2 regions of the Exiguobacterium sp. SH1S21 genome follow, and region 1 is predicted to be linked to the other one. Evidence: a T-box and tRNA genes for the amino acid it is inferred to sense, from the RefSeq annotation. Region 1 holds a T-box; the other holds one or more tRNA genes.
The links. A T-box is a leader RNA that pairs with one kind of tRNA and senses whether it is charged. The one in region 1 lies ahead of EVJ24_RS08515 (valine--tRNA ligase), so its partner is inferred to be a tRNA-Val.
Positions count from the first base shown of each region.

Region 2: it encodes a tRNA-Val, which carries the amino acid that the T-box ahead of EVJ24_RS08515 (valine--tRNA ligase) is inferred to sense. The anticodon was not compared.

Region 1 is NZ_SJUY01000005.1:93,304-104,679, forward strand. Features, by position in the region: gene EVJ24_RS08500 (bifunctional folylpolyglutamate synthase/dihydrofolate synthase) at 1-1,016, opposite strand, end outside; gene EVJ24_RS08505 (protein adenylyltransferase SelO) at 1,131-2,573, shown strand; gene EVJ24_RS15360 (hypothetical protein) at 2,662-2,838, shown strand; gene EVJ24_RS08510 (hypothetical protein) at 2,835-3,029, shown strand; gene EVJ24_RS15365 (hypothetical protein) at 3,026-3,202, shown strand; gene EVJ24_RS08515 (valine--tRNA ligase) at 3,294-5,945, opposite strand; T-box leader at 6,001-6,221, opposite strand; gene hemL (glutamate-1-semialdehyde 2,1-aminomutase) at 6,269-7,573, opposite strand; gene hemB (porphobilinogen synthase) at 7,570-8,550, opposite strand; gene EVJ24_RS08530 (uroporphyrinogen-III synthase) at 8,547-9,212, opposite strand; gene hemC (hydroxymethylbilane synthase) at 9,205-10,122, opposite strand; gene hemA (glutamyl-tRNA reductase) at 10,181-11,376, opposite strand, start outside.
Region 2 is NZ_SJUY01000006.1:127,351-138,726, reverse strand. Features, by position in the region: gene EVJ24_RS09830 (putative bifunctional diguanylate cyclase/phosphodiesterase) at 1-1,545, opposite strand, end outside; gene EVJ24_RS09825 (YitT family protein) at 1,646-2,512, opposite strand; gene EVJ24_RS09820 (YkvA family protein) at 2,599-3,006, opposite strand; gene EVJ24_RS09815 (aminopeptidase) at 3,121-4,359, shown strand; gene EVJ24_RS09810 (alpha/beta hydrolase) at 4,414-5,196, opposite strand; gene EVJ24_RS09805 (TetR/AcrR family transcriptional regulator) at 5,324-5,902, shown strand; gene EVJ24_RS09800 (DMT family transporter) at 5,914-6,243, shown strand; gene EVJ24_RS09795 (DMT family transporter) at 6,240-6,554, shown strand; gene EVJ24_RS09790 (GNAT family N-acetyltransferase) at 6,622-7,179, shown strand; tRNA gene EVJ24_RS09785 (tRNA-Val) at 7,266-7,338, shown strand; gene EVJ24_RS09780 (DUF554 domain-containing protein) at 7,497-8,201, shown strand; gene EVJ24_RS09775 (FeoB-associated Cys-rich membrane protein) at 8,228-8,443, opposite strand; gene feoB (ferrous iron transport protein B) at 8,459-10,435, opposite strand; gene EVJ24_RS09765 (FeoA family protein) at 10,432-10,668, opposite strand; gene EVJ24_RS09760 (pyrroline-5-carboxylate reductase family protein) at 10,856-11,376, opposite strand, start outside.

The DNA.
Region 1 (11,376 bases):
GCGAGCATCCCTAACGATTTGATTATCGCTTCACGGTCCTTATCGGCAAGAGTCGCGACAAGCACGGTGACATTTTCTTCTAGACGAAGTTGCTCACAGAGTGCCGCTACGCCTTCCGCATTATGCGCCCCGTCTAAAATGATCCGCGGCTCTTTTGAGATGATCTCATAGCGCCCCGGATGTTGTGCCGTCTCAAGCCCTGTCAATATCGACTCGGTCTTCCACCCGAGATGACGGGCGACCGCGACGGCGCACGCCCCGTTGTAGGCTTGATGATGACCCGTCAAGCCGAGCGCCGCAGCAGGCAGTCCTTCATATGTAACGGTTGTGTCGGCCCCGCCTTCGATCGACTCGATGAGCGGTGTGACCGCATGCACCGGTGACTCCATCGTCCGTCCTTGTTGTTCGAGCAAAGCGCTCAACTGCGCATCGTCCAAACTATGGAACATCGGGACGCCTCGTTTCATGATGCCGAACTTCTCCTTGGCAATCTCTGCGAGCGTATCACCGAGTATACCTTGATGGTCGTGGCCAATCGACGTCACGATCGTCGCGAGCGGTCGCTTCAAGACGTTCGTCGAATCGAGCCGGCCCCCGAGACCGACTTCCCAAATGATAAGGTCCGGTTGCTGTTCATGGAAGTACAGCCACGCCATGACCGTCAGCAGTTCAAACTCGGTCAACGTCTCCGGCGACTCATCGGCACGGTCACGGACACGGTTCGCGATACGGACGAGATCAACCTCGCGAATCGGTTCGCCGTTCAACATGATCCGCTCCTCGAACTGGATGATGTACGGCGAGATGAACGTCCCGACGTTCAACCCTTCAGCGATAGCCATCGCCCGCAAAAACGCGACGGTCGATCCCTTCCCGTTCGTCCCGGCCACGTGAATCGACGGCAATTCGTCAATCTGTAACGTCTCGAGCATCCACTCGACTCGATTCAATCCAGGCTTGATCCCGAACCGCAGTTGTCCGTTCAGCCATTCAAATACGTCTTGTCTTGTCTCCATCTTTAACCCACCCCTGTTCTAACACTTCCCTCCCATCTTACCAAAATTCACGAAGGCCTACGCAGAGAATCGGCTGTGCTATACTCGAAGCGAACAGAGATAGGAGGAATTCAGATGAAAGACACAGGTTGGAACCTTGAAGCGACATACGTCGAACTTCGTGACATGTTTTACGACCGTGGGCCGATCAACCCGGTCGACAAACCAGAACTCGTCTTATTGAATGAACCCCTCGCCGAGACACTCGGACTCGATATTGATGCATTGAAAGAAGACGTGGCGCTCCTGTCCGGAAACCGGCAGACCGACACGTCGTTCTCGCAAGCGTACGCCGGGCATCAGTTCGGCAACTTCACGATGCTCGGTGACGGACGCGCCCTCTTCTTAGGGGAACACGTCACAGCGAACGGTAAACGGGTCGACGTGCAGTTGAAAGGCTCAGGACCGACCGAATACTCACGCGGTGGTGACGGCCGGGCCGCCATCGGGCCGATGGTACGCGAATATTTGATTAGTGAAGCGATGCACGCGCTCGGCATCCCGACGAACCGGGCACTTGCCGTCGTCAAGACAGGTGAACCGGTCATGCGTCAAGGGCCGAAGCACGGTGCCGTCCTGACCCGTGTCGCCTCGAGCCATATCCGCGTCGGCACGTTCCAATACGCGGCCGCGGCCGGGTCGATCGATGACGTCACCGCCCTCGCCGACTATGCGATCCATCGTCACGACTCAAGTCTTGAAGGTCGTCCTGACCGCTACGAAGCGTTCCTCGGACGCGTCATCGAACGTCAGGCGAAGCTGATCGCCGATTGGCAACTCGTCGGCTTCATCCACGGTGTCATGAACACGGATAACACGTTCATCAGCGGTGAAGGGCTCGACTACGGCCCGTGCGCCTTCATGGACTCGTACCATCCGCACACCGTCTTCAGCTCGATCGACCGCGAGGGCCGTTACGCCTACGCGAACCAGCCGTATATCGGGTCGTGGAACTTGGCCCGACTCGCCGAGACGCTGTTGCCGCTGCTCGCCGACACGCAAGAAGCTGCCGTCGACATCGCCAATCGTTTGTTGAACGATTATACGGAGATTTATAAACAAGCGTACTTCACCGGACTCGCCCATAAAATCGGCCTCTACGTCCGAAAAGACGGCGATGACGCGCTGACGGACGAACTGCTCCGGCTCATGATGGAGACCGAGGCTGATTTCACGAACACGTTCCGCGCGCTCACGCTAGGAGAAACGGAGTCACTTCCGTTCGCGTCGCGTGACGATGGGAAGGCCTGGCTTTCGGCATGGCGTAAACGACTCGCTGAACAAGGTCTCCCGCACGCTGATGTGACGCGACTTATGCACCAACACAACCCGGCCGTCATCCCGCGCAACTATCACGTCGAAGCGGCAATCACGGCAGCCGAGCGAGGTGACTTCGGTCCGACAACAGCCTTACTTGACGTGTTGCGGAAACCGTATGACTATGAAGCCGATTACGGGCGTTACGTCTCGACGGGACCAGAGCGGACGTATCCATATCAGACGTTTTGTGGCACGTGATCCATTCCGCTTTTGCGGGATGGATTTTTTAGGAACCTTTTAGCGTTTGGATGCGTACTATAGACAAACGACACTCTGGAGGTTTACTATGCGTCTACTTGCTTCACTCATCTCGCTTGGTTTCGCTTGTCTGATTTCGCTCGAGCTATGGCAAGGTCCGTTTTATGGGGGCTGGATTTGGTCCATGCCCGCCTTTTTCTTAATCGTCTCGTTTTTCCAGTTCATGAAACATTTGAATGAGCTTGAATGGAGTGAGACGAAATGAAGGTCATGCTTACCGTACTTGTCTGCCTCATCCTTTCGGCTGCTTATATGGTGTATAGTCTCTACCTATCCCTCATTGGACAACCGCTTCACCCGCAATGGACCGGACTTGCGATTGGCGCCTTGTTCACATCATCTTATTTTTTAGTGACGAAGCAACTGCCTGGATGGAACGAAGGCGATCACGAATGAGGCTCGTCTACTTCACTATCATGCTCATCGCCGGATTCCTATATGCCGTGTATCTCGTCCATTTGTATCGAGTCGGGCTGACTGATTCGCTCTACATGCACTTCCTGTGGATCACGGGAATCGGACTTTATGTTTTATGGCTACGTCGGAGAACCCCCAAACGTCGTTCGTGACGTCGGGGGTTCTTCTCGTTTAGATGCTAAAATTCTACCAAACGACAAAAAACCTTCCTCGGAGAACAAGTCTCCAAAGAAGGTTGATGTCTTACTTACGCAACTCTTCAAGACGCGCGCGCACGGCGTCACGCTTGTCGAGGTAGTCTTTCTCTTTTGCTTTCTCTTCGTCGATGACGTGAGCCGGTGCTTTGCCGGTGAAACCCGGGTTGCCGAGTTTCTTCTGCACGCGTTCGACTTCTTTCTCGTACTTCGCCACTTCTTTTTCAAGACGGGCGATCTCTTCTTCGAAGTTGATCAAGTCGGCGAGAGGGATGAACAGTTCCGCACCCGTCATGATCGCTGACATCGACTTGTCAGGAGCCGTCAAGCCGCGTCCGATTTCAAGTTCGGTCGCATTCGTGAACTTGCCGATTGTCGCTTCGTTTTCGCTCAAGTAACCTTGTGTCGTATCGTCACTCGTCGCGATGAACAGTTGGATCGGTTTCGACATCGGTGCGTTCACTTCCGAACGGATGTTACGAACCGAACGGATGACGTTCATGACCGCTTCGAACGCCGGTACCGACTCCGCATAGTGGAGGTCGTCACGACGCGTCGGATAGCTCGCACGGACGATCGAGTCGCCTTCGTGTGGCAAGTGCTGCCAAATTTCCTCTGTCAAGAACGGCATGAACGGATGCATGAGACGCATGATCGAGTCGAGCGTATGCGCGAGCACCGAACGTGTCGTCGCTTTCGCCGCTTCGTCCTCACCGTAGAGCGTGAGTTTCGCCATCTCGATGTACCAGTTACAGAACTCTTCCCAGATGAAGTTGTACAAGTAACGACCGGCTTCACCGAACTCGTACTTGTCGACGAGGCGTGTCACTTGGTCGACCGTGTCGTTCAAGCGCGTCAAGATCCACTTGTCGGCGAGCGTCTTCTCACCTGAGAGGTCGATGTCTTCAAACTTCATCCCGTCCATGTTCATGAGGGCGAAGCGGCTCGCGTTCCAAATCTTGTTCGCGAAGTTCCATGTCGATTCGATTTTCTCCCAGTAGAAGCGAAGGTCGTTCCCTGGTGTCGAGCCCGTGAGCAGGAACCAGCGGAGCGAGTCGGCACCGTACTGGTCGATGACTTCCATCGGGTCGACGCCGTTACCGAGCGATTTCGACATCTTGCGGCCTTCCGAGTCACGGATTAGACCGTGGATGAGCACGTCGTTGAACGGCTGCTTGCCCGTGAATTCGAGCGATTGGAAGATCATCCGAGATACCCAGAAGAAGATGATGTCGTAACCCGTGACGAGCGCGCTCGTCGGGAAGTAGCGTTTGAAGTCTGCCGAATCCGTGTCCGGCCAGCCCATCGTCGAGAACGGCCAGAGCGCTGACGAGAACCACGTGTCGAGCACGTCTTCGTCTTGATGCCAGTTCTCAATGTCAGCCGGCGCTTCTTTCCCTACATAGATTTCACCTGTCTCGTTATGGTACCAAGCCGGGATGCGGTGGCCCCACCAAAGTTGACGGCTGATGCACCAGTCACGAATGTTTTCCATCCAGCGGAGGTACGTGCCTTCGAACCGCTCTGGGACGAAGTTGACTTTCGTCTCGTCGTTGCCTTGCGCTGCGAGCGCCGCTTTGGCGAGTGGCTCCATATCGACGAACCATTGTTTTGATAGATAAGGCTCGATGACTGCGCCTGAACGTTCCGAGTGACCGACCGAGTGCGTGTGCGGCTCGATTTTGACGAGCGTGCCATCCGCTTCTAAGTCTTTGACGAGCTGCTTGCGGCAGTCGAAGCGGTCGAGCCCTTCGTACTTGCCAGCATTCTCGTTCATCGTCCCCGACTCGTCCATGACGAGGATACGTGGAAGCTCGTGACGGTTCCCGATTTCAAAGTCGTTCGGGTCGTGCGCCGGCGTGATCTTCACGCAACCGGTACCGAACTCGACGTCGACGTAGTCGTCCGCGACGATCGGGATCTCACGGTTCATGACCGGGAGCATGATCGTCTTACCGACGAGGTGCGCGTAGCGCTCGTCTTTCGGGTTGACGGCGACGGCCGTATCGCCGAGCATCGTCTCGGGGCGTGTCGTCGCGATCTCGATGTGGCCTGAGCCATCAGCGAGCGGATATTTCATATGGTAGAACGCGCCTTCGACTTCTTGATAGATGACTTCGATGTCGGAGACGGCCGTCTTTTGTGCCGGGTCCCAGTTGACGATATATTCGCCGCGGTAGATCAAGCCTTTTTCATACAAGCGGACGAAGACTTCCTGGACCGCTTTTGAGAGTCCAGCGTCGAGTGTGAACCGTTCACGCGAGTAGTCGAGACCGAGGCCGAGTTTTGACCACTGGGCACGGATCGTGTCGGCGTACTCGTCTTTCCATTCCCACGTCTTCTCGAGGAACTTCTCACGTCCGAGGTCGTAACGCATGATGCCGTCCTCACGGAGTTTCTGTTCAACTTTCGCCTGTGTCGCGATACCGGCGTGGTCCATCCCTGGGAGCCAGAGGACGTCATAGCCTTGCATCCGCTTCAAGCGCGTGAGTAGATCTTGGAGCGTCGTATCCCACGCGTGTCCGAGGTGAAGTTTCCCTGTGACGTTCGGTGGCGGGATGACGATCGTGTACGGCTGTTTCGAGTCGTCCTCGTCCGCCTTGAACACGTTGTTCTCCATCCAATAGTCGTACCATTTCGCTTCCGTCGCACTCGGGTCGTACTTCGTCGGCATGCTGATTTCGTTTGTTTCGTTGGTCATTGTGCCAATCCTCCTCTATCTGTCTACACAAAAAACGGCTGCTCTCGTCCTTAACGCTAAGGACGAAAGAAGCCGTATCTTCCGCGGTACCACCTTAGTTCGCCAACACGTGGCGCCCTCAAAATCGAATAACGGTCGATGGACCGAACCTTCCTACTTGATTCAAAAGGTCAGCTCCGAGGCGACTTCCGCACACTTCCCTCGCGACCTTGCACCGTGCGGCCGCGTCTCTAGAAAGGAGTGTTGTTGCGTACTATTCCTCATCATAGCTTTTAAACGTATCTGTTAAACAATTGTAGCGATTGAAGACGTTTCAGTCAAGATTACAGTGAAAACTCTTGTTGCAGCTCTTTAAACGTCGCATCGACCGCAGCGAGCGTCGCGTCGATATCCTCGTCCGTATGCACAGTCGACAAGAACAAGCCTTCGAACTGTGACGGTGGCAAGAACACGCCGCGCCCCGCCATCTTCTGATAGTACGAGCGGAACATGTCGAGGTTAGACGTTTTCGCCTTCTCGAAGTTCGTCACTTTCTCGTTCGTGAAGAAGAAGCCGAACATCGAGCCGGCCCGGTTCGTGTCGTGCGGGATGTTATATTTCTCGGCCGCTGCCGTGAAGCCTGCCGCGAGACGGTCGGCTTTGCGCTCGAACTCCTCGTAGTGCTCAGGCTTGAGTTGCGACAGCGTCGTGTAGCCGGCGATCATCGCGAGCGGGTTGCCTGAAAGCGTCCCTGCTTGGTAGATCGGCCCTTGCGGTGCGATGTGTTCCATGATCTCCCGTTTGCCGCCGTATGCGCCGACCGGAAGGCCACCGCCGATGACTTTGCCGAGGCACGTAAGATCAGGCGTCACGCCGAAGTAACCTTGGGCGCAATTGTAACCGACGCGGAAGCCGGTCATGACCTCGTCAAAGATGAGGAGCGCGCCGTTTTGTTCCGTGATCTCACGCAGTCCTTCGAGGAATCCTGGCTGCGGCGGGACGAAGCCCATGTTGCCGGCAGCCGGCTCGACGATGACGCCGGCGATGTCGTCACCGTGCTTCTCGAACGCGATGCGAAGCGCGTCGAGGTCGTTGTATGGGACGGTGAGCGTGTGGCTCGCCAAGTCTTTCGGGACGCCCGGTGAGTCCGGGAGACCGAGTGTCGCGACACCTGATCCGGCCTTGATGAGGAGCGAGTCCCCGTGGCCGTGGTAGCAGCCTTCAAACTTCAAGATCTTCGTCTTGCCCGTATAGCCGCGTGCCAGGCGGAGAGCCGCCATCGTCGCTTCCGTACCGGAGTTGACCATGCGGACCATCTCGATCGATGGGACGCGGTCGATGACGAGCTCGGCCATCTTCGTCTCAAGCTCTGTCGGTGTCCCGAACGTCCAGCCTTTTTCAGCCTGATCTTGGATCGCTTTCATGACGACCGGGTCGCGGTGACCGAGAATGAGTGGCCCCCATGAGAGGACGTAGTCGATGTACTCGTTGCCGTCGATGTCGTAGACGCGTGAACCTTCACCGCGTTCGGCGAAGATCGGCGTCATCCCGACCGATTTATAGGCACGGACCGGGCTGTTGACCCCGCCCGGCATGAGTGGGAGTGCTTGTTTGAACGCTGCTTCTGAGCGAGTTTGCTTGTATGTCATGCGAATTCTCCTTCCAAATAGCGACAGACGTCTTTTGCGAAATACGTGACGATCAAATCGGCACCGGCCCGTTTGAAACCGACCATCGTCTCCATGACGATACGTTGTTCATCGATCCAGTCGTTCATCGACGCCGCTTTAATCATCGCGTACTCCCCGCTCACGTTATACGCCACGATCGGCATATCGAGCGAGTCGCGCATGTCGCGGATGATGTCCATGAACGCGAGCGCCGGTTTGACGATCATGAAGTCGGCACCTTGCTCGACGTCCGACTGTGATTCCCGGAACGCCTCGCGGCGGTTGGCCGGGTCCATCTGATAGCCTTTGCGGTCGCCTTCACCAGGCGCCGACTGCGCCGCGTCACGGAACGGTCCGTAGTACGCCGATGCGTATTTGACGCCGTAGCTCATGATCGGGATGTGGCTGTAACCGTTTTGGTCGAGCCCTTCGCGGATGGCGGCGACAAAGCCGTCCATCATCGAGCTCGGTGCGATGATGTCTGCGCCCGCTTGCGCTTGCGTGATCGCCGTCTGGACGTGAAGCGGTAGTGACGCGTCGTTATCGACGTCACCGTTCTTCACGATGCCACAGTGGCCCGTCGACGTATATTCACAGAGGCACGTGTCGGCGATGACCGTGAGCTGTGGTGCCCACTCTTTCACTTTGCGGATCGCTTCTTGGACGATGCCGTGGTCGTGGTACGCTTCCGTGCCTTCCGGATCTTTATGCTCAGGTACACCGAACAAGAGAACGGACTCGAGCCCGAGGTCGACGAGCTCACGGATCTCGTCTTCGAGACGATCGAGCGAGAAGTTGAAGACGCCAGGCATCGAGCTGACTTCGCGTTTAATATTTGTCCCTTCGACGACGAAGAGCGGATAAATCAAATCTTCTTTCCGAACATGGTTTTCACGTACGAGTGCACGCATCGACTTCGACGAGCGCAGACGACGGTGACGGTCGAATTGGTTCATGAAAAATCTCCCCCTACACACTGTATTAATGCATCCATAGTATAACACTCAGGCACTCGGACCGGTAACGTCGACACTTCTCGGACGGCACGCTCCGTCACTTCGCCGATGGCATACCACGTGCCGTGAAACCGCTCGAGGTATGGTGTGAGCGCGTGGACCGCGGACGGACTGAGCACGAGCAGCGCCTCGACGTGTTCGAGCGCGGCCGCTTGATCGGCCGTGAGTGCTTTCTCGACCGTCTCATAGACGACCCAGTCGTACACATGCGGCAATTGCTGCATGTGCTCGGTGTTCGCCAAATCCCCACGGGCGAACAAAACGACGTCCTCCTCAGCGACGACGTTCGCCAACTCGCGGAACAACGCCTCGCCCGTATACGTCTCTGGCATGAGCGAAACGGTGAATCCTTCTGCCTCGAGCGCGTCCCGCGTCTTCTCGCCGACGGCGGCGACTTGAACGTTCCGAGGAACGTCTTGAAGCGCTGGGACAGCGGTTTGACTCGTGATGACGAGCCAATCGAACGAATCAGTTGGCATTGGTTTCCCGGTCAGCCTTGTCTCGATCATCGGGACGTGATGAACGGAAAGACCGCTCGCATCGAGCAAGGCCCGTTGCGAAGCGGTCAGTCGTTTTGTCCCTGTGTACCAGACGTCACACATTGACCGAGGCGAGGATCTCGCGTCCGCCGCGTCCGAGCAAGTCGTCAGCGACGTCTTGACCGAGAGCGACTTCGTCCGTTGACGTTTTCGTCACACGGAGCACGTCTTTGCCGTCGACCGAGGCGATCAAGCCGGTGAGCGTTACCGTGTCCCCGTCGACCGTCGCGTAGCCGCCGACCGGTACGTGGCAGCTGCCTTCGATCGCCTTCAAGAACGTCCGCTCCGCCGTCGCAGCTTTCGCCGTTACGTCATCGTGAAGGAGTTGTAAAATCTGCGTCACTTCGGCGTCGTCTTTCCGGCTCTCGATCGCGAGCACGCCTTGTCCGACGGCCGGTACCATCATGTCGGCATCGAGCGCCTCGAACTTGACGCGGTCGGTCCAACCCATGCGCTCAAGTCCCGCTTTCGCGAGCAAGATGGCGTTGAAGTTCTCGGTATCGAGTTTTTTCAAGCGCGTGTCGATGTTGCCGCGAATCCATTGGATTTCGAAGTCCGGACGGGCCGCGAGCATCTGCGCACCGCGACGGAGCGAGCTCGTCCCGATGACTGCACCTTGCGGCAACGTCTCGAGCGTGTAGCCGTTCTCGCAAATCAACACGTCACGTGCGTCGACACGTTTTGGCATACAGCTGATAAAGAGGTCTTCTGGCAGTTCGGCCGGGACGTCTTTCATACTGTGGACGGCAAAATCGATATCCCCGGCAAGCATCTGCTGTTGGATCTCTTTGACGAACAAGCCTTTCCCGCCGACTTTCGACAGTTGGACGTCGACGATTTGGTCGCCTTTTGTCACGATTTCTTTAATCTCGAACTCGTTCTGGGCCCCGGCTTGCTTCAATTGTTCGATGACCCATTTCGTCTGTGTCATCGCGAGTTGTGAGCGGCGTGAGCCGACGATAATTTTACGCATAATGTTTAGTCCCCTTCATAGAAAAAGGCGACGAGATTCGCCGCCTTTTTGGTTTGTATTAGCGCATCAATGCGCGAAGTGGTGCTTTAGCTGCCATCGCTTCTAGCTCTTCCGGTTCTGTGTCCGTAGTCGGAACGTCGACGTCTAGCGCGAACGCTTCGACGAACTGAGCGATGCGCGTGTTCGCGTCCGGTTGAGCGGCCGCGTCTTTAATGTAGTCGATCGGTTCACGAAGCATCTGGTTGATGATCGACTTCATGTGCTTGCCGATGACTTTCTTGTCCCGGTCCGACAGATGGTCGAGCTTGCGCTCAAGACTTTCCATCGTCTCTTCTTGGACAGTGAGCGCACGTGAGCGCAACTCGTTCATGATTGGCACGACACCGAGCGTGACGAGCCACGCTTGGAACTCTTGAATCGCCTCATCAATCTTCACTTCAATCTTCTCTGCCTCGACGAGACGGGCTGCCAAGTTTTTATTGACGATCCCGTTCAAGTCGTCGACATCAAACAAATGGACGCCCGGAAGCGACCGGACCGCTGGATCGATATCTCGCGGCACAGCAATGTCGATGAGAAGAAGTGGACGTTCCCGGCGCAACAATTGTGCTGCGGCGACGTCGTCATACGCGATAACGGCTTCTTTGGCGCCGGTCGAGCTGATCAAAATATCGGCATCGAGCAGTCCACAGGCGATCTCGCGGATCGAGTGGGCCCGGCCTTTGAACTTGTCAGCGACCGCTTTCGCTTTGCTTTCAGTCCGGTTGAAGACCGCAATTTGTTTGGCGCCGGCTTCGAACAAGTTGAGCGTTGTCAGCTCACCCGTCTCGCCTGCACCGACGACGACGACTTGTTTGTCATCGAGGCGCGTGTACATCTCTTGCGCGAGCGCGACCGCAGCCGAGCTGACCGATACCGACATTTCCCCAATTTGCGTGTCAGTATGGGCCCGTTTGGCGAGCGTCACGGCTTCTTTGAACAATTTATTAAACACTGTCCCCGTCGTCCCGTTCTCTTGGGCGCGGAAGAAACTTGACTTCACTTGTCCTAAAATTTGCGTTTCCCCGATAATCATCGAGTCGAGACCTGACGTGACACGGAATAAGTGACGAATCGCTTCTTCCCCTTCACGGATCGACAAGTATGGTGTGAACTGATCCATCTCAAGATCGAACCAGTTCGCTAAAAAACGTTTTGTATAATAACGACCCGTATGGAGCTGGTCTGTGACGACGTATAGCTCGGTACGGTTAC
Region 2 (11,376 bases), on a different contig from region 1:
TGGCAACAAGGCGCTGCGTAGACGTTTACCGATGTGCTGTAGCAACTGATCACCCATATGATGGCCGAACTGGTCATTGATTTCTTTGAACCCGTCGAGGTCGGAGAACATGAGTGTGAACGGTCGGCCGTCCGTGATCAGGCGCTCGATCTGTTCTTGAAGCGCGTAACGGTTATGCAGCCCGGTCAAGCTATCATGGTTAGCCTGATAAAGGATCTGTTCTTGTTGGACGATCATTTGCGTGATGTCTTTGACGATGGCATAGATGCCTTCGACTTCCCCATCAATGATCATCGGGATGTTCATCAATTGCCAAACGCGTGCCGAACCATCTTCTGTCACGACATTGACGTCTAATGTTTGTGGACGTCCGTTCGTAAGGTCACGTAACACGTTCGTATAGGCGGATCGATCCGTTTGTTCGATGATATCTAAAATATTTGATCCGATGAGCGTCTCGGTGTCATGACCGAGGACAGAGCTCCCTGCTTCGTTGACGGACAACACTTCGCCGTCAAGGTCGAACAAAAAGATGGGCTCTGCGTGATACGCGAACAGCGAGCGGTACTGTTGTTCACGGAGTTCGAGCTCGTGGGCTTTCGTCGTGACCGCGACTTCGAGGTCTGTATTGACGGTATGTAAGCGATGGCTAATGAGTGCGTTCTGCTTAGCAACAACGAATTGACGGATGAGCAACAGCAACACCGCGTTCGCAATCATCGAGTCGATGATCGAGGTACCGAGCAGACGGTCCGATGCGAGCATGTACAACATGACAATCGTACTATAGATGACGTAATCAAGCACAGAATCATGGGCGAGGACGTCTTCTGTCGATTCATCAAACAAATAACTGATTGAAATGATGAGAATGCTGATGACTTGAAGCAAATGGAGGAGCTCATGGCCGATACCGGTGAACAACTGCAGCTCATTGATGATCGAGGCGGTTGTAAAACCGAGAATCCCGATGAGGAGCATCACGCGGAAGCCTTGCCCGGATGTCACGATGCGATTCAAATATAAGAAACCGAGGACCATGTAAAGGCTGATGAGCACCATCTGTTCTTCAAAGCCGTTCAAATTCGTGACATACTGGCCGCCGTTCTTTGTGTAAAAGAAGATATGCAACGCACCGACAATCAAAAAGCTGAGCAGTGCGAACACATCAAACGTACGCAACTTCAACGTTCTAATTTCAATCGATTGGGTGATGACGATGAGGGCCATGATCAAATAAAAGAAGTTTTGAATGAACAGCATCATGTCAATCGACATCGCCGTGGTAAAGCGGTGTGCCACCAAATAGGCGATGAAACAGACGTTGCCAGCGCTAATGAGAAGATAGATATAGCGGCGCATCCCGTGATGGCGCAATACGGCACGCCCGCTTACCACGGTGGCGACGAGTGCGATGATCATAAAGTAGACGAACAAGCTCGTCTCCCTTAAGGCATAAGGGCTGAATAAGATAACGAATAGACCGATAAAAAACGTCCCGACGAGAAGCGCGGGGACTGATTGGCGCAAAGTGTGGCTAGACAACTTATGCACCTCCTTCTGTATATGTCTCTGAGGCTCATCCTTATTATCGGACCGTTCGGGTATTTATTACACAAAAAAATCGACAGCACGATGCTGTCGATCAAAGTGTATACGAATGTTCTTTAAAGTTACCGACAATCGAGTCGATTTCTGAGACAGTGACGAACGCCTCGGAATCAATGTCTGAGACGATTTGACGCAACTTTGGAATCTCATTGTTTTGAACGACGACGTATAGCATTTTTTTCGCGTCGTTCGAATAGCCGCCGGTCGCGTCCATGATGGTGACTCCACGCTTCAAGTTTTGTTTGATGACCAAGTTGATCTCATCCGCTTTTTTACAGATGATGAAACACTGTTTTTGGGCGGAGAAGAAGCGATGGATCGTCAACAGCGTCCGCGACCGGACAAAACTGAGGACGAGTGCGTACATGACCGCTTTAATATCGAACGTGATGAACACGAGAATGTAGACGATAATGTCTTGGGTCAAAAAGATTTTCGGGAGCGATAAGTTGCGGTTGTTCATGAAGATGACTTTCCCCAAAATATCGAGCCCGCCTGTCGACGCCCCGGCAAATAACAAAAGTGCCAAACCGAGTCCTGAGACGATACCGCTGAAGACGGCCGCGACGAGCGGATCGTCGAGCGGCGTCGGTGGAATGAGGACAGGCAGCGCATCGATTAAAATCGATGACAATATGACGACGAGTCCTGTCATGAGAATGAATCGTCTCCCGAGATATTTGATCCCGATGATGAAGAGCGGGATATTTAGCACTAGCTGGGTGAGTCCGATTGGTGTGCCGAACAGCTCGTTGACGATGAGCGTGATCCCGACAATCCCACCGGATCCGATTTCATTCGGTTTGAGTAACAGACCGACAAAGATAGATTGTAGGATTGTTCCGGCGATGATAAACAAGACAGTCTCGACGGCAATCCGTTTACGTGATTTTGCGTACATATGAGTGGCTAAGGCGCCATACGCCTCCTTTGAATGAACTCATGCAAGCGTACTCCGATGACGCCGGAATTTCAAGCCTTGAACGATTATAACTCGTTATGGAAACGGTCGATATCACTCGCTAGCTGTTCGTGGACGTAGTCGATGACTTGAGCGTCGTCAAACAGTCCGAGCGGGGCGTCGTCCGGGATTGCGTCGAACGGTGAGACGAAATAGAGCACGGCCGCGACGAGAGCGTGTTGCTTGTCGGGCTGCATCTCGAACTGGGCGTTGTAGACGGCACGTAGCATATTGAGCAGTTGTTTCATTTGGAAGTATAGTGTGAGTTCCTCTTCCCGTTCGATGTCGCTGATTTCGTTTGAGGCGACGTCGACCGTGACTTTTGCTAGGGCGAGTTCTCCTTGGACTAATAAGTCACCTAGCTTTTCGTTCTCGGTGAATTCGGTTTGGGCGTTGTTTAAAAAGTGTGAATAAGTCGTTTTCCAATCTGACATGTTTTTCTCCTCCTTCTCTCTACAACTACTAATATGCCCGTTTTTGCGATTTGGTTGCAACTTTTCCGAAAATTTAAGAAAATAGAAGTAAGTGAAAAAGGAGGAACTGTACATATGTTTACTGTAACTTTACCGACCGAGGCAGAATTTGCCCGCTATGCCGAGCTTGCTGTCAAAAAAGGTGTCAACATTCAACCGGGTCAACAGCTCGAAGTCCGAGCCGATATTAGCCAAGCACCGCTCGTCCGCCAAATCGTGAAAGCGGCCTACGCGGCCGGAGCGAAACAAGTGTACGTCAACTGGAGTGATGAAGAGACGACGAAAGTGCGTTACTTCAACGCACCGACTGAAGCGTTCAAGGAGTTCCCAGAGTGGCTCAAAGCACGATTCGAGCAACTCGCGGAAGAGAAGACGGCATTCTTGTCGATCGTCAGCGACGATCCCGACGCGCTGAACGGTGTCGAATCATCACGCATCGCCGACTCGAACCGGGCGTCTGGTGTCGCGCTCGCGAAATGGCGTAAGTATGTCATGAGTGATAATGTCAGCTGGTCAATCGTGGCCGGGGCATCTGAAGCATGGGCGAAAAAAGTATTCCCAGACCGTGAAGATGCGGTTCCAGCCCTGTGGAGAGCGATTTTCGCAGCGACACGAATGGACCAAGACGATGTCGTTGCCGCCTGGGACGAGCACGATCAAGCGTTGCGCTCACGGGCGCAGCTGTTGACGGACAAGAAATACGCGAAACTTCACTACAAAGCACCAGGCACGGAATTGACGATCGGTCTTCCGAAGAAGCACGTCTTCCTCGGCGGCGGTGGTCCGAACATGGACGGCGTCGACTTCATCGCCAACATGCCGACGGAGGAAGTATTCACGCTCGCCGATAAAGATGCGGTCGAAGGACACGTGTCGAGCACGAAGCCGCTCAGCTACAGCGGGAACTTGATCGACGGGTTCACGCTTTGGTTCGAAGGCGGAAAAGTCGTGAAAGCGGAAGCGAAACAAGGGCAGGCAGCACTCGATGAACTGTTGAACCTTGATGAAGGGGCACGCCGCATCGGAGAAGTCGCGCTCGTGCCGGACGATTCGCCGATCTCGAACTCGGGACTCCTCTTCTACAACACGTTGTTCGATGAGAACGCATCGTGCCACTTGGCGCTCGGACGTGCCTACTCGACATGCCTTGAAGGCGGACCAACGATGTCGCCCGAAGAACTCGCTGAGAATGGCGCGAACGACTCGATGACACACGTCGACTTCATGATCGGTTCGGCCGAAATGAATATCGACGGTGAGCTCGAGGACGGAACACGCGAAGCCATCATGCGTGATGGGAACTGGGTCATCTAATAGAAAAAGATAGTTGAAAAGACGCAAAGGCGACCGCCTTTGCGTCTTTTCATGTCATGAGAGTTCATACAGAAATGCGAGCGCGTTCGGCAACCGCCGTCGCCATGCAATCTCGTTGTGGACCGCCTCGGGCTCGACTTCGTAGCGGAAGGCGACGCCGGTCCGAGTGATCGTCTCGATGAGTCTCGCATTTGTGTATAAGTAGTCCTCGGGCGTGATCGGTCCACTCGTCTCGTTCGTGCCGATATCCATATAGAGTCGGGCGGACAGGTCGGCTTGTTTCAGTTCGCGAATGAGCGAGTCGAGGTTGGCCCAGGCGGCCGTTGACAGCGAACCGACACGACGGATTGCCGGGTAAGTCGCCATCATGTAGAGCGAGATGACGCCACCCATCGAACTGCCCATCACGCCGACGTCATCCGGATCGGTCGCATAGCGTGCGTCAATCCACGGCTTCAGCTCCTGCATGAGCCAGTCGGCATAGAGGCGCCCCTTGCCGCCGAGTGTCGGTCGGGTCTTAGCGAGTTCAGGTCCGATGCGCTTGTATAGCATCTCGTCCTCATAAAATGAGTACTCATCGTATCGGTCGAGCCAATCGGGGGCGCTCGCGATGGCGACGACCAGGAGCGGCAGTTGCAAATCGTCGAGATGACGGTCGATCGCCCACCCTTCCCCGATTGTCGCGGTTTTGCCGTCGAAGACGTTTTGGCCGTCATGCATATAGAGCACGGGCAACGCCTCGTCGGTACGAACGAAGTCGGGGCGGTAGACGCGGACGATTCGTTTTCGACCACGTATCGTCTCGGTCGGCAAGGTGAAACTAAACTGTTCGATCATACAATCATTCCTTCCTCTGACGGTCTCTTCTCATTTTGGCGTTGTCCGTACAAAAACTCAATCCGGAAGTTTGACTACCTACCGTTCGTTAGGTAAAGTGAGGGGAGATGAAAGGGGTAGATCGCATATGACCACGAAACAACGGATTGAACAAGCTGCCAGACGCCGGTTCGCACTCGAAGGATATGAAGGACTGTCTTTGGCGGCGCTCGCCGAAGATGTCGGGATTAAGAAAGCATCTTTATATGCGCACATCGAAGGAAAAGAACAGCTGTTCAAACAAGTCGTCGAACAGATGGCCGAGCGTTACCAGCACGCTTGGGAACAAGCGCGGGACGCGTCAAATGAGGCGGCACCGCTCGAACGGATCGAGGCAATCGTTGAAGCGTTGATTCATTTCTTCGAAGAAGAAGAGACGTGGATGTTGACGAAGCGAATGCTGCTCGTACCGCCTCCTGAGCTGCGCGTCTTCATCGAGACGACGATCGGGTCGGTCGAGACCGAGCTCCAGGCGTTTGAGAAAGAGCAGTTCCGTTTGGCGATGGAGCGTGGCGATTTACCGGAACAATCGCTCGACGACGTATATGACGCATACTATTGCTTTTTGGACGGGGCATTGCTTTCGCTCTTTTCGTTTGCAACGAATCGAGCGCAACGACAGCATGCGGCATTTAAAATTTTCAAGAAAGGAGTCGGGTGGACATGAAAAAGGAACAAATGGCTTGGTTGTGGCTCGTGCTCGCCGGACTTCTTGAAATTGTTTGGGCGACGACGATGAAATTGTCGAACGGGCTTACCGTATTAGGACCGACCGTCGTGACCATCGTGTTATTGATTGTCAGTTTTGGCTTGTTGGCGATGTCGTTCCGTGTGTTGCCAGCTGGCACCGGGTACGCCGTTTTTACGGGTATCGGTGCTGTCGGGACGGTCATCGTTGGAAATATTTTGTTTGATGAGACGATGACGGGAATGAAGCTGTTGTTTATCGCGACGCTCCTCATCGGGGTGGTCGGTTTGAAGCAAGTGACAGGAGGTGAGTCGGCATGAGTTGGACATTTTTAATCGGGGCTGGGCTCGCTGAGATGCTTGCTGTTTTCTTCATGGGAAAATCAAAAGGCTATCAGATTTTAAAATGGTCGCTTCTTTCGATCACGACGTTTGCACTAAGTTTTTATTTATTGTCACGTTCGCTCGAGACGTTGCCACTCGGGCTCGCCTACTCGATTTGGGTCGGAATCGGCGCGGCGGGTGGAGTGATTCTCGGTATGTTGTACTTGAACGAGTCAAGGGATCGCTGGCGTATCTTCTTTTTAATTCTCATTATCGGGAGCGTTATCGGGTTGAAAGTCGTGGCGTGAATAGGATTGAAATGAGATAGAAACGGGAATTGAATAGTTCAGACTGTGAAAGAAAGGGGCGGGAAAGATGAATCTTGTCGAGTTGCAATCAGAACGTCTACGGCTTGAACCTTATACGATCTCCGATTTCTATTTCGTAAAATCGTTACTCCAAGATCCGCGGGTGATGCGCTTCATCAGTCCGGACGGCAAGCCATATACGGATGAACAGACAATCGAATGGTTCGAGAGACAGTTGGCCCGCTATACGACGGGCCGACAGACCGGACTCCTCAAGCTGATGACACATCAAAGCGATGAGCCGATCGGCCATGCCGGGACGCTCTTGCATGAACTTGATGGCAACATCGAGCTCGAGGTCGGTTATTGGCTGGCACCGAAGCACTGGCACATGGGCTACGGTCGGGAAGCGGCCGCACGTCTTATGCGGCATGCGTTCGAGGACGGCGAGAAAGACATCATCTCGCTCATTCACCCGGACAACGTGCCGTCACAGCGAGTCGCCAAAGCGAATGGGTTGCATTGGGACCGTGACACCGAACACGGAGGCATGATCGTGTCCGTATATGCCGGCGATTTGGAACGTCTATGTCGTCACATGAAACGGGAAGAAATGACACGGTAAAAAAAATAAAAAAAGTTTTAAAAAACAGTTGCCAAGGCATTAGTTTCTTGATATATTAATAGTGTCCTAAAGAGAGGACACGACCTGATTCTGTAGCTCAGCTGGGAGAGCGCTACCTTGACAGGGTAGAGGTCGCTGGTTCGAGCCCAGTCAGAATCACTTGGGTGCCAAACCCGATGCGAAACCCATAGGAACGTGGGTTTCCGCGCAGCCACTTCTTACGAGAAGTGGCTTTTTTTGTGTATTCTTTTAATTGACAGCCCACATAAACAGTTGGTATATTCCTCTCAATACATACAGAAACGGGGAATTACACGATGGTATTAACCGGAACAATCGTCAATGCGGCCTTGATCGTGGTCGGCACATTACTCGGGTTGTTGTTTCACCGAATCCCCGAGCGGATGAAAGAGACGGTCACGGCTGCCATCGGTCTCGCCGTCGTCGTGCTTGGCGTACAGATGGGCTTGAAAAGTGAGAATTTTTTAATCGTCATCGGCAGTCTCGTTATCGGAGCCGCACTCGGCGAATGGTGGAAGCTCGACGAGAAGCTGAACGAGATCGGCTATCAGTTGGAACGGCGTCTCGGTGGGAAAAGTAAGTCGAGCATCGCGGAAGGCTTCATCACGGCGACGCTCATCTTTGTGATCGGGGCGATGGCCGTCATCGGGGCGCTCGACAGCGGCCTGCGCGGGGACCATGACGTCCTCTATACAAAAGGGTTGATTGACGGTTTCACGGCGCTCGTGCTCAGTTCGACGCTCGGCATCGGCGTCATGTTCTCGGCCGTGCCGGTCTTGTTGTACCAAGGGGCAATCGCGTTGCTCGCCATCCAGATCATGAAGTTTATTCCGGAGTCGCTCATGGATGACTTTATTTTGGAGATGACGGCGACCGGCGGCGTCATGATCGTCGCCATCGGGTTAAACCTGGTCGGAATTACTCGGATTCGTGTCGCCAACTTGCTGCCCGGTATTTTGATGGTCGCGATCATTGTCACCACGTTACATATCCTCCAATGAAAAACGGACTAGCGCATTTTTTCGCGCTAATCCGTTTTTTTGTGGGCTGTGACTGGTTGATCAGGATGTAGTGCTTCCGCAATGATTTTATCCCAGTCTGCTGCGTCACAGGATGTCGTACAAGTCGGTGCGATTTCGCACGTGGCGCATTTACCAGCTTTTGCTTTACGGGTGTAGCGATGGAGCGAATAAGCGGCGTACCCGAATACGGCAAGACCGATCAATACATCAAATAAGGACATGTGATTTCCTCCTTGTTAAGCCAATCCGAACAGACGACCGATTTGATAGATCATCAGTGATACGACGTACGCAACACCAAGCCCATAAAGGCTAGCGACCCACGTCAACTTGGCACTTCCCACCTCGCGCCGAATGACGGCGACGGTCGCTAGACAAGGGACGTACAAGAGGACGAACGCCATGAAGCTATATGCGCTCAACGGCGTAAACACGGGAAGCAACGAAGCAGACAAGTCAGATTCACTGACCGCATAAATGATCGCCATCGTCGATACGACGACTTCTTTCGCCAAAAAACCTGTGATGAGCGAAGCACCGGCCTGCCACGTCCCGAAACCGAGTGGAACCAACAACGTCGCAACGACCCCGCCGATCATAGCGAGAAAACTCTCATTCATCGGGACGTCCATTCCGGCTGGACCGGAATAGGCGAGTAACCAAATGAAGACGGAACCGCCAAAGATGAACGTACCTGCTTTTCGGACGAACCCTTTCGCCTTTTGCCACGTGCTGCGCCAAAGCGTCAATCCTTGGGGGACACGGTATGGAGGCTGTTCGACGATAAAGAGGCTGTTCCGATCTTCCGCCGCTAATACGGACGTGAATATTTTCGCGGCAATCAACGCCAGGACGATCCCGAGTATATAGAGCGATAAGACGACGAGCGCTTGGTTTGATGCGAAAAAACTGGCAGCGAAGACGGCATAAATCGGTAGACGCGCCGAGCACGACATGAACGGCGAAATAAAAATCGTGACGAGCCGCTCCCGTTCTTCCTCGACCGTCCGTGCCGCCATAATACCTGGGACGTTACAACCAAATCCAATGATCATCGGAATGAAACTTTTCCCGTTCAGTCCGACGAGTTGCATAAATCGGTCCATGACAATGGCGACACGCGCCATATAGCCAGAGTCCTCTAAAAACGAGATAAAGAAAAAGAGCACGAAAATCTGTGGGACGAAGACGAGGACACCGCCGACACCGGCAATCACCCCATCAATCAGCAACGCCTGGATGAAAGAAGAGGTCCCGAGCAGTTGTAACAACGAGCTCGTTCCGGACGTGACCGGACCCGACAGAAATCCATCCAACAGATCGGACAACGGGGCACCGATCCAGTTGAACGTGATGTGGAATAAGGCGTAAAGTACTGTAAAGAAAATGGGTAAGCCCCAGATCGGATGTGTCACGACGGCATCGATGCGGTCGGTGACCGTGGCTTGTTGTGCGCCTTGCTGATCGACGACGTGATGGCGAACGTCTTTCGTCCAGTCGCGTCTGCGTTCTGTAATGTGAGCGTGGGCGAAGCGTCCGAGTTTCACTTCTAACGCTTTACGAATTTCATGGACGGTTGGCGACGACGATTCGAGCTGTTCTGAAATGACGCGATTTCCGGCCAAGTATTGAATGGCGACCCAGCGATCGCGCTCACCAAGTCCCGTCGCTTCAAGAATTTGTTGAATCGCCTGTTCGGTCTCTTCCCCGTAATCGAGTATGAACGGCTCGCGTGGGGTCGTTCGCAGGGAGGACAGGAGGACTTCACAGCCGGCGCCGGTGCGCGCTGTGATCGGAAACACGTCCGCGTCCAAACGTTCTCTCAAGCGCTCTAAATTGATGTGGATGCCTCGTCCTTTGGCAACATCGACCATGTTCAAGCCGATTTGAAGCGGGCGGCCCATTTCGAGCAGTTGGAGCGTTAATTGTAAGTTACGTTCGAACTGCGAGGCATCGATGATATTGATCATCCCATCGAACGGTTCCTGCAACAGGAATCGCGAGACGATTGCTTCGTCAGCCGATAGCGGGTCTAAATCATAGACACCGGGCAAGTCGATCAACTGTCCGATGTTTCCATGCAGCTGCCCGATTTTCTGTTCGATCGTGACACCTGCCCAGTTACCGACGTGGGCGAAGGAACCGGTCAATCGGTTAAATAGAGACGTTTTTCCGGTGTTCGGGTTTCCGATTAAGGCAATCCGTTGCGTCATGGGACGATCACCCCGATCTGTTCAGCGTCACAGCGACGGATGGCAATCATTTGTTGATGTTCGATTTGTTCAATCGTGAGCGGTCCGGAAAAGATGGCCCGACGCTTAATTCGGACGGAGCAACCTTCATAAAACCCTAAGGCGATCATGCGACGCCGCAAGCGGTCATCAATTCTCGTTAAATCGGATATGAGCACTGGTTGATGTAGCGGCATGGCAAGTAATGAACTCATTAAGATCTCTCCATTTTAGTCAAATGATAATTCTTCTCATTTGGTAGCATAACACGTTCTTTACTATCGGGAAGCAAGATTATTTGTGGATTTTATGACTTCTAAAAAATAGTAGTGCGAGAATTAAAAAAACCGCCCGATAGAAGTCAGAACTTAACGTTCGACTTCTATCGGGCGGTTCAAGTACTTACGTTCTTTCAATCGTTGCGTCGATAGGATCATGATCTTCTTTCGCGCTCTCGCGGAGCGCAGACGACATCACGTCAGACAAGTCACGTGAGCGGAGCACGCCGACACCGCGGTCGGTCGGTCCATCAGGTGCGGCGACGTCTGCGATCAGCTCATCGGTCGGACGTGTCTCATGCAACAATAACTCGGCTGATCCTTTCATCGCTTGAGCGACGATTTGGCGGGCCGTGTCTTCATCAAACCCGGCTTCTGTCAGCACCGGGGTCATCGAACCGACGATCTCGTAAAAGAACGCAGGACTGCATCCGGCCGCCGCCATGAAAGCCGACATCGTTTTCGCGTCCGTGACGGCCGTCCGACCGACACGGTTGAACAGTGCCGTCGCCGTCTCGCGGTCGGTCGCATCTGTCTCAGGTCCGAACCAGAGTCCGGTCATCCCGGTTTGATGGGCGACCGGAGTGTTCGGCATCGCGCAGATGGCTGGGATGCCGGCTGCTTCTTCAAGCTCGCTCGGCTCGA